4 regions of the Streptomyces sp. NPDC058195 genome follow, and region 1 is predicted to be linked to each of the others. Evidence: riboswitches for the same ligand, from Rfam matches in the RefSeq annotation. Region 1 holds a riboswitch; each other region holds the start of a gene.

Region 1 (2,192 bases):
CGGCACCATTTCCGATGCCGGGTGGAAATTCATGAATACCTTCCGGCCGCGCGAAGGTCCGGCGCCGGGCGGTCGCCCGTACCGCACGGCGGGCACGCCGAAGGCCCCGGACGCGGAGCCCGGGGCCTTCGGCGGAAGCTGTGGCGGTGCGCCGGTCAGAGGGCGGCGCCATGGGCGCGCAGGTACGCGACCGGGTCCACGTCGGAGCCGTACGACGGCGTCGTCCGGGCCTCGAAGTGAAGGTGCGGCCCGGTGGAGTTCCCGGTCGAACCGGAGAGGCCGATCTGCTGGCCCGCGGCGACGCCCTGACCGACCGCGACACCGATCGAGGAGAGGTGGCCGTACTGCGTGTACGTGCCGTCCGCCATCCGGAGCACGATGTTGTTGCCGTACGCGCCGCCCCAGCCGGCCTCGACGACCGTACCGGCGCCGACGGCGACGACGGAGCTGCCGGACGCGGCGTGGAAGTCGACGCCCGAGTGACTGCCGGAGGACCAGAGCGAGCCGCCGGACTTGTAGCTGGTGGAGACGTACGAACCGGCGACCGGAAGGTGGAAGGCGCCCAGCGCGGTGCGCTCGGCGGACCGGGCGACACGGGTCGCCGTCCCGGCGCGGGACTCGGCCGCGCGCTCCGCAGCCGCCTTGGCCTCGGCCTTCTTCTTGGCCGCTGCCTTCTTCCGCGCCTCGGCCTTCGCCTTCGCCTTGGCCTCGGCCTCGGCCTTCGCCGCGGCGTCGGCCTGGTGCCGCTGCGCGTCGGCCTGGGCTCCGATCCGCTCGGCGAGGGTCTCGTCGATGGTGAGGACCTGGGTCAGGCCGGTGTCCTCGACGGCGGCGGACTCGGCGTCCGCGGCGACGGCCGGGGCGGCCAGACCGCCGATGACGCCGGTGGTGGCCAGGGCCGCGACGCCGACGGCCTTCGCGCCCTTGCGCTTCAGTCGGCCCGGGGCACGATGCTTCCCGGTGGCACGGGTGAACGCCATGGAGTGGCTGATCCTTTCCTTCCTTCTCGCCTACCGGGTTAGCTGACGGGTTCGGAGCAGGAAGGTCTCCTACGGGCGCCCCGGCCCCTTGGGGCTCAGGCGTCCGATTCACCCCAGGGACTGCGTGGGTCCCCGGCTCCCCGGGCTCGCGCCGGACGGGGACTCGGCGATGACTGTCCGGTACGTCGCGGATGCGGCATACGAGTGGCGAACAGTCGTGCCGACGCTAAACGGGGCGACTTTCATCCGCCAAACGGACAGGGCGTTTTGTAGCGCATCCCACAGGGCAGACAGGCAACCCTTGCAACAGAACGGACAAAAGGGGCGACTCTCGCGAGATCTCGCTCGCGAGGGTCGCCCCTTTGCCCCACTGCGTACCGATCGGTGCGGCCAGAGGCCGACCGATGACCAGCCGGTCAGCCGGTGACCACCGTCACCTCTCCGATGCCCAGGGTCCGGACGGGCTCCTCGATCCGGGCCGCGTCGCCGACCAGGATCGTGACCAGCCGGTCGACCGGGAAGGCGTTGACGACCGCCGCGGTCGCCTCGACCGTGCCGGTCTCCGCGAGGCGGGCGTACAGCTGCGCCTGGTAGTCGTCCGGCAGATGCTGCTCGACCTGGTCGGCGAGGGTTCCCGCGACGGAGGCCGCCGTCTCGAACTTCAGGGGCGCCACGCCCACCAGGTTCTGCACCGCCGTCTCGCGCTCCTCGTCGGTGAGGCCCCCGGCCGCCAGCGTCCGCAGGACCGTCCACAGGTCCTTCAGCGCCGGTTCGGTGGACTCCGTGTCCACCGAACCGCTGATGGCCAGCATCGAGGCACCGGTGGCGCCCGAGGCGGAGCCCGGGGCCGTCGAGCGCAGCACCTGGGCGAAGGCCCGCACGCCGTACGTGTAGCCCTTCTCCTCGCGCAGCACCCGGTCGAGGCGGGAGGTGAGCGTGCCGCCCAGGCAGTAGGTGCCGAGCACCTGGGCCGGCCACACACGGTCGTGGCGGTCGGCGCCGACCCTGCCGATCAGCAGCTGGGTCTGGACCGCGCCGGGACGGTCGACGATCACCACGCGGCCGGTGTCGTCGGCGGTGATCGGAGGCACCGGGCGGGACTCGGCGGCCTCGCCCGACCAGTCGCCCAGGGTGTCGGCGAGCAGGGCGTCCAGATCGATGCCGGTGAGGTCACCGACGACCACGGCGGTCGCGGCGGACGGCCGGACGTGG
Region 2 (2,192 bases), on a different contig from region 1:
CTCAGGTCACGCCCCTCAGGTCACGCTCAGACGTGGATACCGTGCGAGGCCAGGAAGGCGATCGGGTCGATGTCCGAGCCGTACTCCGGGCCGGTGCGCACCTCGAAGTGCAGGTGCGGGCCGGTGACGTTGCCGGTGGCGCCGGAGAGGCCGACCTGCTGGCCGACGCTCACGGCCTGGCCCGCCGAGACGGACAGGGAGGACAGGTGGCCGTACTGCGAGTAGTGGCCGTCGGCGTGCTTGACGACGATCTGGTTGCCGTAGGCACCGCCCCAGCCGGCGGCGACGACGGTGCCGGAGGTGATGGCCTTGACGCCGGTACCGGTGCCGACGGGGAAGTCGATACCGGTGTGGCTGCCACTGGACCAGTTGGAGCCGGAGGCCCGGTAATTGGTGGTGTGGTTGCCGGGGACCGGGTGGGCGTAGCCGGAAGCGGTGCTCTCGGCGGCCGGGGCCTCCTCAGCGGCGGATTCGGCCGGAGCCGGCTTCTCGGCGGCCGGGGCGAGGGCCTTCGACGGCAGGGCGGAACCGGCGCCGGCGCCGGCGGGTGCGGCCTTGGCCGCGGTCGCCGCGGAGAGGGTCAGCTTCATGCCGGGGAAGATCAGGCCCGGGTTCTCGCCGACGACCTCGCGGTTGTCCTGGTACAGCTTCTGCCAGCCGCCCTTGACCTGGTGCTCGGCGGCGATCTTCGACAGGTAGTCGCCGGACACGACGGAGTACGTGGCGGGCGCGGCCTTCGGGGCGGACTTCGGCGCGGTGTGCGCGGTGGCGGCCCGCTCCGGCGCGGCGGCCGGGGCCGACTGCTCCGCGGCGTGGGCGCCGGTGGCGCCGAGCAGCGGCAGTGCGATGACGGCGCCACCGGTGCCGACCGCGGCGATGCCGCGGGCGATGGGGCCGATCTTGGTACGGCGGTGCTTACCCGTGTTGGGCATGGCGTCTGTCCTCTCCGGCGCCTGCGAGGTGAGCTGTCGGGTTCGGGCTGGAGATGCCCGGCCGCACCACGTGCGACTTCACCCCTAGCCGGCCGGATTTCCCCGGTCGGCGGCCTACCTGGTTCCCCCGCTCCTGCCACGCGATAAGTGGATGTGAATTCCGGTCGGCGGCAGGATTGGGCGGACCGTCCGGAATGACGGTGACCGTAAGCGAGCCGGGACGGCGAGAACAAGCGGCAGGTTCCACCCCGGTATTCCGTTCCGGGAATTCGGCGCGGAATTCCGGTCACCCTCCGTGGATTACGGATCTTGTCATTCCGCACCGGGTACGGAATGCCCGCCGGGGCCGCCGCCACACACCGTCACGAATATGATCCCGCTCACGGGACGCCGGCCATCTCCCTTACAAGCAGGCGATGTTAGGAAAAAGTGCGCATTACGGACACCTCGGGTGCTCAGCTCCGTCGCAGGCGCAGCACCCGCGCGTCGAGATCGCCCCGGAGCCCGGTGTGCAGCCCCTGGTGCAGCAGCACCGAGCCGTGGTGGACCGCCCCGGTCTCCCGGCAGGTGTACACGGCCGCGGGGTCGAGCCCGCGCAGCCGCAGGGCCGGGGGGCGTTCCCCGTACCGCTGGGCCTCCAGCCACATCAGGACCACGGCCTCCTCGCCGAGGACGTACTGGACCGCGCTGAGTCCGCCGCGCGGCTCGCGCAGCCGGTACAGCGCCCCGTGCTGCACCACGGGGCGGATCTCCTTGTAGAGGTCCACCCAGCCGCGCGCCTCGGTCAGCTCCTGCTCGCTCCATTCGGTGAGGTTCCCGCCGATGCCGAGCACCCCGGCCATGGCGCTCACGAAGCGGAATCGCAGCGAGCTGACCCTGCCGTTGAGCTGGCGGTTCGGGCTGTCGGTGACCCAGGCGGCCATCACCCGGGCCGGGTGGAGGTGCCCGAAGCCCTCCTGGATGGCGAGCCGGTCGAGCGGGTCGGTGTTGTCGGAGGTCCACACCTGGTCGGTACGGGACAGGATGCCCAGGTCGATCCGGCCGCCCCCGCCCGAGCAGGACTCGAAGGCAACGGCGGGGTGGGCGGCCCTGAGCCGGTCGATCAGCGCGTACAGGGCGTCCACATGGGCGGTCCAGATCTTCTGGGGATACTCCTCACCGGGCCAGCCCGGGTCGGTGAAGCAGCGGTTGAAGTCCCACTTCACGTAGTCGACGGGGGTGCCGGAGAGCAGCGCGTGCAGCCGCTCCCAGAGGTACTCC
Region 3 (2,192 bases), on a different contig from region 1:
GGCCCGCCCGTCCCCACGACCGCCCGACCCCTGGGACGAAAAACGACCCGAGAGACCGCATTGCCGGGCATTCCGCCCAAAACCTACCGGCCGGTAACTACAACACTTGAACGCCTTCCCGCTCCACCGAGCGGAGGGAGGCCGGAAAGGAGGGCGCCCCGGTCCGGTGCGCACGGGGGGATGCGCGCCGGACCGGGGCGGCCGGGGAGGAGAGAGTCCCTGTTACTTCGTCAGGTGCAGCTGCTGACCCGGGTAGATCAGGTCGGCGTCCTTGACGATGTCCTCGTTCAGCTCGAACAGCCGCTGCCAGCCGCCCTTGACGCCGTTCTCGGCGGCGATCTTGCTCAGCGAGTCGCCGGTGACGACCTTGTACTCGCCGTCACCCCTCTTGACCTTCTCGCCGGTCGGGGTGGTGACGGTCTTCTTCGACTCGGCACGCGGGGCCTCGGTGCGGTCCGAGCGGGAGGCGGCGGGGGCCTCGGTGCGCTCGGCCGGCTTCGGCTGCGCCTGCTTCTTCGGGGCGGCGCTCTGCTGCTCGGAGGCGCCGGAACCGGCGGTCGAGCCGGAGGAGGAGTTCGAGGACGAACCGGTGTCGACACCCGGGTCGACACCGTCGTTGGTCAGGCCGCCGGCACCGGCACAGCCCCAGGCACCGGGGCCCTGCATGTCGAGGAGGCGCTCGGCGGTGGCGATCTGCTGGGCCTTGGTGGCCAGGTCGGCGCGCGAGGCGTACTGGAGGCCACCGGCGGCGGCCCAGCTGGACTGCGAGAACTGCAGGCCGCCGTAGTAGCCGTTGCCGGTGTTGATGGACCAGTTGCCACCGGACTCGCACTGGGCAACAGCGTCCCAGGTGGCGACGGAGGCGGCGGAGGCGCTGGTCGCGCCCATCAGCGGCACGGCGACGGCGGCACCGGCGACACCGGCGAGCGTGGCGATGCGGACGACCTTGGACGGGCGGCGGTGCTTGCCCTTGCTGGAAAGCAGCATGGAACTTCTCCTCACCGACGCCTACGAGGTGAGCTGTCGGGTTCGGGCCGAGTGAGTTGCCCGGTCGCACGTCCTAGCGCGCGACTTCACCCCAAGCCTGATCCGATACGTCGTCCCGACGTCCCGGACCCGGCGGCTTACCTGGGTCCCCCGCTCCTGCCTACGGCGCTGTACGCGTCTGTTTTCCCTTCGACCGACGGCAGGATTCGGCGTGACGGTCGACGGGGCCCGCGGTGCGAGCGATTCCGACCGTAAACATACGCAAGCCCTACATTCAAAGGTGGACACATCGGACAATCAGTCCGTACTTGCATCTGAAGAATTACTGTTTTCGCAGGTGAGGGCCACCAGGAAGGGCCACCGGAACGCGACACGCCGGAAGACGCAAAGAGACCCATGTCTCACTTACACATAAGCGGACATAGGCCCCTGAACTGCCCCGATTTTCGGGGCGCTTTTAGGCGATTACCGGACCGTCACCGGACCGCTCCTACTCGGCCTTGGCGTCGAGATCGAGGCTCTGGCCAGGCAGGATGAGGTCCGGATCGGAGCCGACGACGCTCCTGTTCGCCTCGTAGAGCGCGGACCACCCACCGGGAACCTTCTGTGCATCAGCAATCGTCCAGAGGTTGTCGCCGGGCCGGACGGTGTACGTGCCGTCGGTGACCTGATCGGCCGTATCGCGCGCGTCGCCACCGCCGCGCGAGGCGTGCCGGCCGGACTCGCGGTGACCGCCGTTCGCGCCACGGCCCTCCTCGGCGGCCGGGGTGCCGCGGTGCCGCCCGCCCGTACCGTCGGCCGAATCGGGCGAAGCGGAGGCGTCCCGGGGGGCGCGTGAGGGTGCGTCGGACGGCGCACCGGACGGGGTGGCCGAAGGCGAGGACTCCGCGTCCGGCGTGTCCGCCCCTTCGCCCTTCGCCTTCCCCGGGCGCTTGCCGCTGTTCCCGGACGAGCCGTCAGCACCGTCCACCGCGTCCACGCCCTCCCAGGCGCTTCGGGGCGGCGTGGCCCCGTCGGACGGGTCACCCTGCTCGTTCCCGGGCGGTGTCACCGTCCCGGCCGGGTCGCCGACGGGGGCGGTGCCGGGGTCGACGCCGGGCAGCGAGCCGCCCGGCGCCAGGCCGGAGATGACCGCACAGCTGGGCCAGGCCTTCGGCCCCCGGTCCCCCAGGACCTTCTCGGCCACCGCTATCTGCTGGGCCCGG
Region 4 (2,192 bases), on a different contig from region 1:
GAACTCCCCGAACCGGTACGGGGCCAGCCGTCCGACCTGGCCGTCGAGGCCCGGGAGATGGAACGGCTCCACACGCTGCTGATCGAACTGCTGGCGCGGCACACCGGCCGCGACACCGGACGGATCGCCGCGGACATCGAGCGCGACCTGATCCTCGACGCGGCGGGAGCACGGGCGTACGGCCTGGTGGATCACGTCCTGGAGAACCGGAACGCCTCCCGCCCACCGCACGCCGCGCGGTGAACGCACGATGCGACCGCCCGAACTCCCGCCGCTTCCCGCGCTGACCCGCGCCGAGGGAGAGTTCATCGACCGCTACCTCGACGTCGTCGACCAGCTCGGCCGGATCAACCCGGCCCGGGGCACCGACACCTACGGCGCGCTGCGCGCCGCTCAGGCACTGGCCTCGCACGCGGTGGCGCTGCGGGAAGCGCTGGCGCTGATGCACGAACGGGGGGAGGCACACATCCACACCGCGACGCTCGCACGGGCGCTGCGCGTGCTGGACGGTGAGCGGCGCGCCGGGCGCGTCACCGTACCCCCGGCTCCCACGATGTGACCGGAGCGTGCGCTCCGCCGTGGGCGAGGCGGGCGGCCGCACCGCCCACGGCCCTCACCCCGCCGCCGTGGCCGACACACCCGACACGGTGATCGGATTTCCTCGCTCGTTCGGCGTAGGAAGTCCCTCGCACGCGAGACCGCTCAACTTGCGCGTTTCACAGGGACAGTGACCGGAATCTACGCTTCCGTCGCTGGTACGGCGTGGGCCCGAAGCTCCGTCAGCAGCCCGGAGCGCACCATGTCCACCTGAATGGATCAGTCGTGAGGAGCCTCACATATCCCATTTTCGGCTCGGAAATCCGATGATCCGTGGGTCAAGATCCCTGGGACGACAAGCCCCCGCCACCGCGGCGGGGCGGTCCGGGCGGACGCCGAGTCCTGCCGCCGTCCGGATGCCTGGTCGACGAGAGTGGATCGGCAGGAGTGGAGGACCCAGGCACAACGGGTCGGCCCGGACACACCGGACGACCCTCGGGGTGAAGCCGCACCACGCGGCCGGGCGACTTCGCCGGCCCGAACCCGACAGGTCATCCTTCACAGGCGGCTGACGAAGGGTTGCGCATGTCTGCGCAGGTTCATGTCCCGTCTCTGTTCGTCCGGGCCGGAACGGCCTCGGTTCTCACTCTCGCCGCCGTCGGCGGCACCATGTTCGCCCCGGGTGTCCAGGCGGACGCCCAGGCCGCGACCGTATCGACGAAGGCGCTCGGCATCGCGGCATCGAAGAAGGGGGCGCCGTACCGCTGGGGCGCCGCCGGTCCCCACCGCTTCGACTGCTCGGGCCTGACCCTCTACGCGTTCAAGAAGGCCGGCAAGAAGCTCCCCCGCACCGCACAGCAGCAGTACAACCGGACCCGGCACGTCTCGGCCTCACGCCGGCAACGCGGCGACCTGGTCTTCTTCCACTACGGCCGCAGCGTCTACCACGTCGGGATCTACGCCGGAGCGGGCAGGATCTGGCACTCGCCCAGGAGCGGCGCGGTGGTCCGGCTGGAGAAGATCTGGACCAAGAGCGTCTACTACGGCCGGGTCGGCTGAGCCCGGCCGGTCCCCGAAGCCCCCGCCCGGCTCCGCACGGGCACCCGCCACGGCAGCACGACCCACACCGTCTTGCCGCCGTCGGAGGTGGGGGTGACGGTCAGCCGCCCGCCGCGCTGCTGCGCCAGACAGCGGATGATCCCCATGCCACGTCCGTTGTCCTGCCGCACCGCGGCGGGCGGTCGCCTGGGCCACTGCGGATGACTGTCCGTCACCCCCAGGCGGAACCTCTCCTCCTGGTCCAGCCGGAGGTCCACGGTGAAGGTGGGCGACTGCCCGAAGGTGTGCTGCACGACGTTGGTCGCCAGTTCGGAGACGATGAGCCGGACGCCGTCGACGAAATCGGCGTCGTCGGCCAGACCCCATCCGCCGAGCACCCCGACCACGTATCTGCGCGCCGCCGGAACCGAGACCGGATCGCTCGGCAGGGTGACGCATGCCCTCTGATGATCTGCCACAGCGTGCCGTCCTTCCCTCCCGGGCCGGTCCACCGATCGGGCCGGGCCGGGCCGCGCTTGGCGCCGGATTGCCCCTGATGCTGCCCGCTGTGGGGGTGCCACACCACAATATGCATATATCTATCGCTCAATGCGGTG

The links. A riboswitch is a leader RNA that binds a small molecule or an ion and turns the genes downstream of it on or off. The one in region 1 is predicted to bind cyclic di-AMP.
Region 2: another riboswitch for cyclic di-AMP. It lies ahead of ACFVWY_RS16500 (peptidoglycan DD-metalloendopeptidase family protein); the one in region 1 lies ahead of ACFVWY_RS12805 (M23 family metallopeptidase).
Region 3: another riboswitch for cyclic di-AMP. It lies ahead of ACFVWY_RS31120 (transglycosylase family protein); the one in region 1 lies ahead of ACFVWY_RS12805 (M23 family metallopeptidase).
Region 4: another riboswitch for cyclic di-AMP. It lies ahead of ACFVWY_RS11740 (C40 family peptidase); the one in region 1 lies ahead of ACFVWY_RS12805 (M23 family metallopeptidase).

Annotation. Positions count from the first base shown of each region.
Region 1 covers NZ_JBHVVM010000008.1:108,356-110,547, reverse strand. Annotated here, with positions in the region: gene ACFVWY_RS12805 (M23 family metallopeptidase) at 156-980, opposite strand; cyclic di-AMP (ydaO/yuaA leader) riboswitch at 994-1,159, opposite strand; gene ACFVWY_RS12800 (M16 family metallopeptidase) at 1,397-2,192, opposite strand, start outside.
Region 2 covers NZ_JBHVVM010000011.1:162,796-164,987, reverse strand. Annotated here, with positions in the region: gene ACFVWY_RS16500 (peptidoglycan DD-metalloendopeptidase family protein) at 27-932, opposite strand; cyclic di-AMP (ydaO/yuaA leader) riboswitch at 936-1,092, opposite strand; gene ACFVWY_RS16495 (alpha-galactosidase) at 1,388-2,192, opposite strand, start outside.
Region 3 covers NZ_JBHVVM010000034.1:54,959-57,150, forward strand. Annotated here, with positions in the region: gene ACFVWY_RS31120 (transglycosylase family protein) at 223-987, opposite strand; cyclic di-AMP (ydaO/yuaA leader) riboswitch at 991-1,165, opposite strand; gene ACFVWY_RS31125 (transglycosylase family protein) at 1,478-2,192, opposite strand, start outside.
Region 4 covers NZ_JBHVVM010000007.1:175,551-177,742, forward strand. Annotated here, with positions in the region: gene ACFVWY_RS11730 (ATP-dependent Clp protease proteolytic subunit) at 1-243, shown strand, start outside; gene ACFVWY_RS11735 (hypothetical protein) at 251-559, shown strand; cyclic di-AMP (ydaO/yuaA leader) riboswitch at 921-1,119, shown strand; gene ACFVWY_RS11740 (C40 family peptidase) at 1,123-1,596, shown strand; gene ACFVWY_RS11745 (ATP-binding protein) at 1,578-2,054, opposite strand.